One region of the Pseudodesulfovibrio thermohalotolerans genome, then DNA from elsewhere that is predicted to be linked to it. Evidence: riboswitches for the same ligand, from Rfam matches in the RefSeq annotation. Region 1 holds a riboswitch; each other region holds the start of a gene.

Evidence for each region. A riboswitch is a leader RNA that binds a small molecule or an ion and turns the genes downstream of it on or off. The one in region 1 is predicted to bind cobalamin.
Region 2: linked by a shared signal. The riboswitch ahead of metE (5-methyltetrahydropteroyltriglutamate--homocysteine S-methyltransferase) and the one ahead of LF599_RS13260 (ribonucleoside triphosphate reductase) in region 1 are both predicted to bind cobalamin.
Region 3: linked by a shared signal. The riboswitch ahead of LF599_RS05595 (sirohydrochlorin cobaltochelatase) and the one ahead of LF599_RS13260 (ribonucleoside triphosphate reductase) in region 1 are both predicted to bind cobalamin.

Annotation. Positions count from the first base shown of each region.
Region 1 covers NZ_CP120635.1:2,817,750-2,821,909, reverse strand. The annotation lists gene LF599_RS13260 (ribonucleoside triphosphate reductase) at 1-1,261, opposite strand, end outside; cobalamin riboswitch at 1,429-1,606, opposite strand; gene LF599_RS13255 (methylenetetrahydrofolate reductase) at 1,670-2,545, opposite strand; gene LF599_RS13250 (Fur family transcriptional regulator) at 2,894-3,331, shown strand; gene LF599_RS13245 (hypothetical protein) at 3,395-3,553, opposite strand; gene LF599_RS13240 (Fur family transcriptional regulator) at 3,556-4,029, opposite strand.
Region 2 covers NZ_CP120635.1:1,571,321-1,575,480, forward strand. The annotation lists gene LF599_RS07295 (IS4 family transposase) at 273-1,202, shown strand; gene LF599_RS07300 (hypothetical protein) at 1,221-1,400, shown strand; cobalamin riboswitch at 1,497-1,677, shown strand; gene metE (5-methyltetrahydropteroyltriglutamate--homocysteine S-methyltransferase) at 1,796-4,066, shown strand; one part of gene LF599_RS07310 (IS3 family transposase) at 4,119-4,160, opposite strand, start outside.
Region 3 covers NZ_CP120635.1:1,225,216-1,229,375, forward strand. The annotation lists gene LF599_RS05585 (ABC transporter ATP-binding protein) at 1-100, opposite strand, end outside; gene LF599_RS05590 (FecCD family ABC transporter permease) at 93-1,130, opposite strand; gene LF599_RS05595 (sirohydrochlorin cobaltochelatase) at 1,135-2,109, opposite strand; cobalamin riboswitch at 2,234-2,410, opposite strand; gene LF599_RS05600 (chemotaxis protein CheA) at 2,426-4,087, opposite strand; gene LF599_RS05605 (Hpt domain-containing protein) at 4,097-4,160, opposite strand, start outside.

The DNA of each region.
Region 1 (4,160 bases):
CCTCGTTGTGGGCCAGGTAGGCCAGCTTGGGCAGGTTCAGGGTGACCACGCCCACGGAGCCGGTCAGATCGCCCGCGCCGAAGAGCCCGCCGGTCTTCTTGCGGATTTCGCGCAGGTCCATCTGCAGTCGGCAGCACATGGAACGCACGTCCTCGGGGTTGAGGTCCGAGTTGATGAAGTTCTGGAAGTAGGGCGCGCCGTACTTGGCGGTCATCTTGAGCAGCAGTTCGCCTTCCTTGGAGTCCCAGGGGAAATCCTTGGTCACGTTGTACGTGGGGATGGGGAAGGAGAAGATGCGGCCGTCCGCGTCGCCTTCGAGCATGACCTCCAGGAACGCCCGGTTAATCATGGCCATTTCCTCGGCGTATTCGCCGTAGGTGGAGTCCTGCAGCTTGCCGCCGATGATGACCGCTTCCTTGGCGATGTGCGAGGGCGGCACGAAGTCGAAGGTGAAGTTGGTGAACGGCGACTGCCCGCCCCAGCGGGAGGTGGCGTTGAGGTTGTGGAGCATCTTCTGGATCTGCTGCTTGACGTCGTGGTAGCTCAGGCCGTCGTTGCGGATGAACGGGGCCAGGTAGGTGTCCACGTTGTTGAACGCCTGTGCGCCGGCCCATTCGTTTTGGAGCGTGCCGAGGAAGTTGACCATCTGGCCGCAGGCCGCGTCGAAGTGCTTGGCCGGGGTGGACGAGCATCGGTCGCGCAGGTTGAATCCTTCGAGCAGCAGGTCGCGCAGGGACCAGCCGGAGCAGTATCCGGCCAGGCCGAAGGAGAGGTCATGGATATGGAAGTAGCCGTGGGTATGCGCCAGGCGCACTTCTTCGGGGTACTTCTCAAGCATGTAGCGGGCCTGGACGGAACCGGCCATGTGCAGAATCAGTCCCTGGAAGGAGTGGGTCATGTTGGAATTTTCATTGACCCGCCAGTCGAGGTTCTCCAGGTAGCTGTCGGTCACTCCGGCGATGTCCAGGAACGCTTCGTTCTGGGAGCGCAGTTCGCGTCTTTTTTCGCGGTAGATGATATACCGCTCGGCCACCTTGTAGAGGCGGGCCTCCATGAGGACTTCCTGAACCATGTCCTGAACCTGTTCCTGTTCAGGCATGTCCACGTCCTTGAGTTTCTTTTCCACTTTTCCGGCCAGTCTGTCGGCAAGCAGCGGGTCCTTGATGCCGCTTCCCTGAAGGGCCTTGAAAATGGCACCGCCGATCCGTTTTGTGGACCAGGTCTCGATGCATCCGTCTCGTTTGAGGATTTTGCTGGGCATGTATGTCTCTTGCAGGCGACGCGGAAAAACGCGCGGCACGGCTGCGCTGCGGTAAAAACCGCCTGCATTGGCCGCCGATGAACGGTCTCGCGGCAGCACCGCTGGACCCGGCGACGGTTGTCGGGTGTAAACTTTCTTGTCCGCATACGGTTTCCGCGAACCGCAACCGGCAGGAAACGCTTCAGGCAGGTCTTCTGGCTCTCCCCGCCCGGCCCGCCTTCCCGCCTCTCGGCAGTGGCTCGTTGGACCGGACCTTCTTACGGGGATCACAGCGGCGGGACCGCTCCGGTTTTTCACCGGATTCCCTGTTATGGCGCAATGGCCACCTGAAGGACATCTGAAGGCTCGGAGACTAGCCGAAGCCCCGGCGAAGCGCAAGAGCGGATTCGCCGGGGCTTTGTCCCAGAATCAGCCGCAGAGCTCAGGAAGATCGGTCAGGATGTCCAGGCAGACGTCGGCATTGTTGAGTGAATACAGATGGATGCCCGGTGCGCCGAGTTCCAGTAATTCCCTGATTTGGCGCCGGGCGATTTCGATTCCCTTACGGCGCACGGCCGCATCGCCCCCGCTCTCGTTGGCCTCCTGCAATTCGAGGTAGAGCTTGAGCGGAATGTTCGCTCCGCACAGGGCGAGGATGCGGTTGAGGGACTGCATGTTCAGGACCGGGAGCACGCCCGGGACGATGGGATTGCGGATGCCTCTGGTCTCCAGCCTGCGGACCAGGTCGCGGTACCGGCGCACGTCGAAGAATAATTGGGTCACGGCAAAGTCCGAGCCTGCGTTGAATTTGTGGCAGGTCCACCGGAGATCGTCGTCGATGGACGGGGATTCGGGGTGGGCGTCGGGGTAGCAGGCCGTGGCCACGCCGATTTCCGGCCATCCCTCCTTGACGAATTCGACCAGGTCCGAGGCGTGGCGGAACTCCTTCCAGACGTCGTCTCCGCCGTTGCCGGGCATGTCGCCGCGCAGGGCCAGGACATTGTTGATGCCCGCGTCCCTCAGGCGGTCGAGGTAGTCGGCGATGCCCTTTTTTTCGGCTCCGACGCAGGTAAGGTGAGCCATGGTCTCAAGGCCGAAACGGCGGTGCACGTCCGCGGCGATTTCCAGCGTGTTGTCCTGGAATGTGCCTCCGGCCCCGTAGGTGACGGAGACGAACAGGGGATCAAGCCCGGCCAGCCTGTCCACCTGGCTGAAGAAGCGGGGCCATTGCTCCCGTTCCTTGGGAGGAAAGAATTCAAGGGAGAGAAATCGGTCCGTGTTCCGTATGCGGTCGATGATCTTCATTGCGTATCCTTGTTCCATGGGGGAGGCGCGGCTCCGGCCCGTTTGGGGTTTGGTGTACTCTGCGTATTCCGGCAGCTCCTGCGCGGCGGGATTTTGTCGTTTGTGGTTGCCTCAATATCAATATATCAAGATTCATTGATATACAAAGGCGTGCAGCTTGGCAAGCCCCTGTTTGCATTTTGATTCCGATTGGGAGAGGGGCAGAGGGATAAGCTCATCGCAACGGGAAGAGCGAGCCCGCGAATGCTGTACCGGAGTGGTTGGGCCGATGGGGCGGCCGCATCTTTTTTGGTCTTGAGTGAAATTTAGGGCTTGATTTGAAAATGAAAATGAGTTTCGTTATTGTCTATGTCGATATCCGCTGAGCAGTTTTTTCTGAACTATCTTGAAGAGACGGGGTTGAACATGACCCCGCAGCGCATGTCCATCGTCCAGACATTCCTGGAAGCGGAGGGACATTTTTCCGCAGATCGCCTGTGCGAGCTTGTCCGGGAAAAGGCTCCCGAGATCGGTCAGGCCACCGTCTACCGCACGCTGAAGCTGCTCATCGAGTCCGGCCTCGCGGACACCATCGACGGCCCGGACGGGGGGGGGCTGTACGAGCGCGCCTACGGCAGGGCGCATCACGATCATCTCATGTGCCTCAAGTGCAAGCGGAAGGTCGAGATATTCGATCCGGTCATAGAGGAGCGGCAGGAGCAGATAGCCCGGGAACACGGCTTCACCCTCACCCGGCACAGGATGTATCTCTACGGCCTGTGCCCGGATTGCGCATCCGACGACTAGGCCAGTCCGGCCCGGATGAAGAAAGGCCCCGGAGCGAGATGTCTCCGGGGCCTTTCTTTCGGTTTATTCCTTTCGCCGTTCCCTATCCTTCTCCGTATCCACCGGGACCGTCCCGGAATTTTCCCCGTCGTCCCCCTCGTAGTTGGGGAACATGGAGCGCAGGCCGCGTTGCAGAAAATTCTTTGCACCGTACTTGCTGTTGATTCCTCGTCTGTACGTCATTTCTAAAACCTCCGTTTGTCGTTCTTCGATTCCGGCGAGGCCGGTCGGCCCATGCGTTCGGCGCAGTCCGGGCACAGGCCGTAGAGGGTGTTCTGGTAGCGGAAGAGCGTGAAGCCCTGTTGCCGCGCAGTCTCCTGTTGCAGGCATTCGAGATAGGGATTCCTGACCGGGACGGTCTTGCCGCACTGTTCGCAGATCATCCGGCAGGATTGATCCCCCATGGGTTCGTAACAGGTGCCGCCGTCACTGCGGTGGATGCATCGGGCAATGCCCGCGTTGTGAAGGTGCTTGACTGTCCGGTACACGGTCGACCGGCTGATGGTTTTGTCCAGTTCCTGCACTCCCCTGAGCAATCCTTCGGGGTTCAACTGTCCAACGTCACTCATGAAATATTTGAAAATCAACAGCCTCTGCCGGGTCAGCTTGAGGTTGTTGAGGGACAGGTATTTTTTGAACGACTTGAGTGCTTCCTGCATTTTTCCCGGTTCGCTATCCCCCTGTGGAAGGGGTGTCTGTTGTGCAATTGACTTTCAGTCTCAATTGACCCGCCTAAAGAGCCATTTAACTGCCGGTTGTTGAGACAGTGTTTCAACACATTGTTTTTGTT
Region 2 (4,160 bases), 1.2 Mb from region 1:
TTGATGGTGCATTGGCTACAGCCATTGAATTTGCGCTTGATTGTTTTGGTATGACGACCATTCTTGTCGAAATATACTTGGTCGATGATTTTGCTTTTACGCAGTTCTATTACGACTTCGCGCATGTCGGCCTTGCATAGTTCAGCCACAGGAATGTCGTGTCCGGTTTAGCTGAAAGAAAAACGTCCAAAATCTCCGGGAATTGTGTTATGATATTGGTGTCTAACCAATGAATAACAAAGGAGAATTTTGACGTAGCTCACAGTGACACAATCCTTGCTCAACTGCTATCCCTGATTCCGAGACATGTTTTTACGCAAGTCGAACGCGAGTTTCCGAGCGAACGAAAAGCCCGTGTCTTCAGCCGCTGGAATCAATTTGTCTGCCTTGCATTTATCCATATCGCGGCTCGGCATTCCATGCGCGATGGCTTGCGCAACCTCGCAGTAAACGCAAGAAAGCTTTACCACTTGGGAGCCAAGCCGGTGGCTCGCTCTACCTTTGCCGATGCCAATAGCAATCGTCCGGCAGCGTTCTTTCAGGCCCTGTTCGGTGCGGTGTACAAACAGTGCCAAGCCATCGCTCCCAGCCACAAATTCCGTTTCAAAAACAAGCTGTTCAGCCTCGACGCATCGACTGTCAAACTGAGCCTTGACCAATTTCCTTGGGCTTCGTTTCGAGAAAACCGGGGAGGGATCAAGCTCCACGCGCTCCTGGACCATGACGGCTATATCCCGTCTTTCCTGGAGATATCCAATGCGCGAAAACACGAATCCAAAGTCGCTCAGGCACTCACATTGCCCAAGGGTTCCATCGTCGTGTTCGACCGAGGCTACGTCTGCTATCGGTGGTTCGCCGCACTCATGGAGGCGGGTGTTTTCTTCGTAACCAGACAGAAGAAAAACATGTCCTACAAGGTCCTCAAACGTCGACCCGTCAACAAAAAACAGGGCATAACTTCCGACCAGATCATTCAGGTTATGAGTGGCGGAAAGCCGCTCAAATTGCGGCGCGTGGGGTACCGCGATGCCAAAACCGGTGAGCACTTCGTATATCTGACCAGCCATTTCTCGCTTGCAGCAAGATCGGTTGCGGAAATCTACAAGGAGCGCTGGCAGATAGAGATTTTCTTCCGGCTGATCAAACAGAATTTGAAAATCAAAAGATTCATCGGGACATCGGAAAATGCCGTGCTTTCGTAAATCTACGTGGCCATGATCATGTATCTGCTGGTGGCGTTCCTGAAATTTACGTCTAGGATCGGCTGGCCCATTCAGGAGATGTTGCAATTGCTGCAGCTGAACGTATTCAAGCGTACAGGGCTGGAAACATTTTTCAGTCCGCCAGGAGAAATGTCAAAGATCAAAAATGATTATCCGTTGTTAGGAATGGCGAGTTAACCGGACACGATTGAGTCTGACTAGACTTTTCGCAGCTCTCAAATCAAACAACTAACGATGATGGAATGTATCCCGCCCTAAAAAGCTTGCATAGAACAGACTTTCTATATATCAATAAATCTTGATATAAGGATTTGGCAAGAAACGGAAAGCGGTGAAAAACCGCTGCGGACGCGCCGCTGTAACCGGCAAACCCGTTGATGACCACCTTTTTGGGGGAAGGGATTCAACACGATGGGGCCGGAAGCCAGAAGACGTCTTGCCAGAGAGCAACCGCCTCGCGATCAGGTTAGGATGGCAGAAAACAACTCAGACCAGGATCATTCCCACGCTGTGTTTCTCTCAACCATCGCAAGGCACGCTCTACGTCTTTCACCCTGAAACATGGAGTAGACATGAACGCGCACGTATTGGGTTTCCCCAGGATGGGGAAAAATCGTGAACTCAAATGGGCCCTCGAAAAATTCTGGAGAGGGGAAACAAACGAAGCTGAACTTATCAAGGTTGGCGAGCACCTCAAGAAGCATCACTGGGAGATCCAGGCCAAGGCGGGCATGGACCTGCTGCCAGTTGGCGACTTCTCATTTTACGACCACATCCTCGACACCATCACCATGCTCGGAGCTATTCCTCCCCGATTCCGGTGGGATGGCAAAGAAGTTGACCTTGAAACATATTTCCATATGGCACGGGGAGATGCGGAAAAGGGTATCCCGGCCATGGAGATGACCAAATGGTTCGATTCCAACTACCATTACATCGTCCCGGAATTGACCAGAGACACGCGATTCCAAAAAACCGGCTCCCGGCTTCTCAAAGAAACCACCACTGTCAGGGACCTCGGGTATTCTCCGAAGCCCGTTCTGGTGGGGCCGATCACCTTTCTTTCGCTCGCCAAGGAGACCGACGGCTGTAGTCGTTGGGATCACCTTGAAGGGCTAGCTGACGCTTATTGTGATATTCTCGCCGAGCTGGACGGCCAATGCTCCTGGATTCAAATCGACGAACCGATCCTCTGTACGGACATTTCAGAGGAAGCTGATGAAGCCTTCCGGCTTGTCTATGCAAAGATGAAGAAGGTCACCGTCAGCTCCCGTCTTTTGCTCACCACGTATTTCGGTGGGCTTGGCGACAATCGCGATCTCACACTGTCATTGCCCATCGACGGCATCCATTTGGATTTGGTGCGCACCCCCGAACAACTGAAAGACATCATCCACAAGCTGCCGCCACACGTTACCCTGTCCCTCGGCCTGGTTGACGGGCGAAACGTCTGGAAGACTGAACTCGAAACTGCCTTCAGACGTGTGAACGCGAGCAGACAGCAGTTGAAAGCAAGCCGCATAATGATCGGCTCCAGCTGTTCGTTGCTCCACTCTCCAATGGATCTCTCCGCTGAAACGGAGTTGGATGGGGAGTTGAAGCAGTGGATGGCTTTCGCTGTGCAAAAGTGCGATGAAATTGCAGCCTTGAAGCTTGCTGCGGAAGGGGCAGACAAGCCGAAGATATTCGCAGAGAACAAAGCTTCGCTTCTCGCACGAGGTGCCCACTGTCATGTCGTGGACAAGGAGACCCGAAACCGACTTCAGACAATCACTCCCGAAATGTATGACCGGACATCCGACTTTGCTAAACGGTCTGCCATCCAGAAGAAACAGTTGAACCTCCCTCTCTTCCCGACAACAACTATCGGTTCTTATCCGCAAACCGACGAGATCCGCAAAACGCGTCTGCAATATAAAAAGGGCGAACTGTCGAATGCCGAATACAAGGAAACCATGAAGGGACATATCGCAGAAGTCGTGGCTCATCAGGAAGAATTGGGACTTGATGTTTTGGTCCACGGCGAACCGGAACGTAACGACATGGTCGAATACTTCGGCCAACAACTCAAGGGATTCTGCTTCACGCAAAACGGCTGGGTGCAAAGCTACGGTAGCCGCTGCGTCAAGCCGCCCATCATTTACGGTGATATATCCCGCCCGGAGCAAATGACCGTGGATTGGGCCGTGTACGCCCAGAGCCTCACGAACAAGCCCATGAAAGGGATGCTGACCGGGCCGGTTACCATCCTGTGCTGGAGCTTCGTGCGCAACGACATTCCGCGTGAAGTGGTCTGCCGCCAGATAGCCCTCGCCATACGCGACGAGGTTCTTGACCTCGAAGCCGCTGGCATCGGCATCATCCAGATCGACGAAGCCGCGCTCCGGGAGGGTATGCCCATTCGTAAGGATCAGCAGGAAGCATATCTTCGTTGGGCCGTGGATTGTTTCAGGCTGACTGCAGGCGGCGTACAGGATACCACTCAGATTCATTCACACATGTGCTACAGCGAATTCAACGTCATCATGAAATGGATCGCTGAAATGGACGCCGACGTCATCAGCATCGAAGCCAGCCGCAGCGGCATGGAGTTGCTCGAAGCCTTCAATGCATACGAATATCCGGCGGAAATCGGCCCCGGGGTGTATGACATACACAGCCCGAGGATTCCCTCCGAGGATGAAATCTACTCGCTCCTTCAAAAGGCGCTGAAGGTAATCCCCGCTGAACGTCTTTGGGTTAACCCTGACTGCGGCCTCAAAACCCGTGCTTGGGTCGAGACGCTTGTCTCCCTAAAAAACATGGTTTGCGCTGCCCTCAAATTGCGTGAATCATACGCCTAACCCTCTACACACACCAAAAGGGCAGGTGTAAAGTCCCCCATCTTAGGGCCAGCTAGTAGTAGAGGCTTCCCGCCGTTTTTTGGTGAGAGCCCAG
Region 3 (4,160 bases), 1.6 Mb from region 1:
CGTGTAGGCCCGGCCCCAGATCGAAATCCAGGCCGTGGAGGACCTGGGCCGAATCGTAGGCGAAGCCGAGGTCCTGGCTGGCGAAGATCGCGCTATCCACGTGCGAGCCTCTTGGAGCGGCTGAATATCCAGCAGAAGACCGGGCCGCCGATGATGGCCGTGAGCACGCCGATGGGCACCTCGTGGGGCAGGGCCGCGCGGGTGACGGTGTCGGCCAGCAGAAGAAGTATGGCCCCGCCAAGGCCTGAGGCGGGCAGGAGCCAGCGGTTGTCCGGGCCCACGATCATGCGCATGAGGTGCGGTACGATGAGGCCTACAAAGCCGATGATTCCGCTCACGGCCACGCAGACCGCGCTGGCCAGCGAAGCGGCGACGAGCAGGATCAGCCGCACGCGTCCCGTGTTCACGCCCAGGCTCCGCGCCGAACGCGCTCCCAGGCTCATTATGTTCAGGTCGCGTCCGAAGTAGAGGCATATCGCGAAGACGAGCAGGGAGGCGGTCCCGGCCAGGGCCGCGTCGTTCCACGTCCGGCCCACGAAGCTGCCCATGAGCCAGAAGACGATGACCGAGACTCGTTCGTCGGCCAGATACTTGATGAAGCTGATGCCCGCCGAGAGGGTGGCCGAGACGATGACCCCCGCCAGGATGAGGGAGGTGGGCGCCAGCTCGCCGTCGCGCCCGGCGAGCGCGATAACCGCGGCCAGGGTGAGGGCTGCGCCCGCGAAGGCCAGCGTCATGAGCGTGGCCGGGCCGAAAAAGGACAATCCCAGGAGCAGGGCCAGGGCCGCGCCGAAGGCCGCGCCCGAGGAGACGCCGAGGGTGAACGGGTCGGCCAGCGGGTTGAGGAGGAGCCCCTGGAAGACCGCGCCCGCCACGGCCAGGCCGAAGCCCACCGCGGCGCAGGTCAGGATGCGCGGAAGCCGGACGTCGAAAAGGATGCCCGCCACCATGCCGTCCATGGAATCCGCCGCCCCCCGCACTCCGTCGAGCAATCCGCGCAGGACTTCGCCCGGCGGGATGCTGATGACTCCCATGGCGCAGGCGGCCAGCGCCAGCCCGGCCAGCAGAGCGGCGAGCAGGGCGACGGTCAACCCGTTGCGAAGGGAGGTGCGGGAGGCGGCGTTCAACATGCGTCTAGTTCACGCCCGGGCCCTTGGCCATGGCGTCGTTGAGGTGGTTCACGTAGATGTCGGCCCAGCCGTCGAGCATTCCCAGGCCGCGCAGGTCGGTGGCGACCTTGTAGCCAGCCTTGGTCAGCATGATCTTCCATGCGTCGTCCTCGTCGCCGGCCATGTCGTTGGAGGCATGGTCGCCGGCCACGATCATGAACGGCTTGAGAAGGACGTCCTTCTTGCCGGAGGCCGCGAGTTGCGCAGCCATGTCGTCAAAGGCGGGAAATCCCTCCACGCAGCCGATGAAGATGGGGTAGTCGTATTCGGCCTGCAACACCTTCTGGAATTCCGCGTAGATGCCCGTGGAGAAGAAGTCGTTGCCGTGGCCCATGTAAACCAGGGCGGCGTTCAGTTCGCGCGCATGGTCCACATCGGTCTTGAGGGTCTTGGCGGCCCGGGCCATGTCCTCGGTGTACGGATACTCCTCGCCGGGCAGGCCGAGGGCCGGGCGGCCGAGGGAGAGGTGCGCGAAGGGCATGTTCTTGGCCTTGAGGGTGCGGATGGATTTGAGTCCGCCCACCAGGGTAATCAGGTCGTGGAACTCTTCGCCCGCGAAGACATGCAGGGATTGCACGGTGATGTCGCGGCAGCCGTCGTTCTGAAGGTCCGCGATGGTGGCCAGGGGATGCTTGACGTAGAGGACTTCGGCTGGAATGTCCTTATGCGCCGCTTTCCAGGCCTCGTCGTTCTGGCGGCCCTGCCAGATCTTGCGGATGATGTTGGAGGTAAAGGCTAGGCGCACGGGGACGCCGGGGTGGGCCTTCTCCACCTTGGCCTTGATGTTCAGGATTGATTTGACCGCTTCAGGGTAGGAAGTGCCGAAGGCGGCCAGGACGATGGCCTGTTTGACGGGTTGTTCGTCGTGGTGCCCGGCCTGGGCCGGGACGGTCAGCAACAGGGCGAGCAGGCAGAAGACAATGTTTCTGACAACTGTCATCATGTTCTCCGAAAATGGGGCGGGGAGGGAAAGAAAAAGCCTCTTCCTCTTCGAATTCAGAGGAAGAGAACCCGTATTATCCCTTCAATACCTCGGCGGCAAGCCCACGTACCACCGTGGCAGGTCCTTGTGATCGTTCCAGGCAGGTCTTCCGGCTGGTCCCTCCCGTTTCCGCCTTCCCAGGTCGACCCCAGTGGCATGAATGGAAACGGTTCAGCGAGACGTCACGGCGGCGGGTCCGCTCCCGATTTTCACGGGATTCCCTATTGAGTCCGAGGACACCTGAACTTGAAGTGGAGTATGCTTTCCTCGGTATTCATGTCAAGGAGGTCCGGGCGGTTTCGGCAATGCGTTCCTGGAACTGGCGGATCATCTCTTCGGCGTCGATGACCAGGGCGTCGGATTCGCCCATCATGCCATAGCCGAGAATGGGGACGTTGAAGATTTCCTCCACCGGGACGGTGAACCCGGTGATGACCACCTGCTGCTGGCGCAGCACCTCGTCGACCAGGATGGCGCCCTTGTAATCGCCGACCCGGACCACGATGGCCTGGGCCATCTCGATGTTCTCGATCTCCGGCGTCAGTTCAAGGAGGTCCGCCAGTCGGAGCAGGGAGTGTATCTCGCCGCGCACGTCCACGGTCTCGCGGCCGTCGGGCAGTTCCACCACGTCGTTGCGCCGGGGCATGTAGATTTCCACCACATCGCGGCTGGGCATGATGAAAGTGTCGCCGCCGACCCGGCAGACCAGGGCGTCCACGATGCCTTCGTTGGCCGATCGGTCCAGGGGGATGGAGATGGTAAAGTTCGCGCCCTTGCCCAGCTCGCTCTCGATGGACACTTCGCCGTCCAGGGCGACCTTGATGGCGTTGACCACGGCGTCCATGCCCACGCCGCGCCCGGAGACATCGGTGATTTTTTCGGCGGTGGAGAAACCGCTCTGAAGCACGAACTGAAGGATTTCGTCCTTGGAGTATTCCTTGTCGGGATCGGCCAGCCCCTTTTCAAGCGCCTTGGACAGGATTCGGTCGGGATCGAGCCCGCGCCCGTCGTCGCCGACCTGGATGAAGGCGTTGTCGCCCTTGCGCCAGGCGGACAGGGACACGGTTCCGGTCTCGGGCTTGCCCGCCGCCTTGCGCCCCTCGGGGTCTTCCAGGCCGTGGTCCACGGCGTTGCGCAGGAGGTGGACCAGCGGCTCGTTGAGGCTTTCGACTATGGTTTTGTCGAGGGCCAGATCGTCGCCCCGGACCTCGAAGTCGAGCTTTTTGCCGATTTTTTGGGAGAGGCTTTTTACCAGCCTGTGCATGGGCATGAAAATCTGCTTGAGCGGCACCAGCCGAATGGCGTTGACCTCTTGCTGGAGCTTGGAAATGACGTTGTCGAGTTCCCGGAGGCTGGAGGCCATCTGCGTCACATTGGTGGCTCCGCCCTGTGCGATGACCGCGTAAGTGACCATGAGCTTGCCAACCAGTTCGATGACCCGGTCCAGGCGGTCCGTGGGAACGCGAATGGACGAGATGCCTTGCGGCGCGTGCTTGGCGTTCGATTTGGCGTCGGCTTCCGGGCTGGGTTTTTCTTCGGTTTCTTCGGCGCGAGCTTCAGGAACTCCGGCTTTGGCGGCGGGCGGCTCCTCGAAGGCCCGGGCCGCTTCCTCTTCGCTTTCCTCAAAAGCCGGGGCGGGCGGTGCGGTTTTGATCTTGGCCAGGGCATCGCCGCTGCCTTCGAGCAGGCCGCCCAGGGCGAAGAAAAATTTCTTTTGCGCTTCGCAGATGTTGAGCATGGCGGTGACGATGTCGCCGTTGACGGGCGTGATGCCGTCCTTGAGCATGTCCAGCAGGGCGATGACCCCAGCCGAGGAGAGCTGCATACACGAGAGGCCGAGAGCGTCCACCACGGCCTCCACCCCCTGGCCCGTGGCGTCCACTTCTAGAATCCGCCGTTCTATGTCCTCGATGCACTGAATGATGCTGTCCTGCATTGTCTCGCCTTATTGCGTCGTGAAATAGGTCTCGCGGTCGGGGTATACGGAGATGGTCTTGTCGAATCCCCAG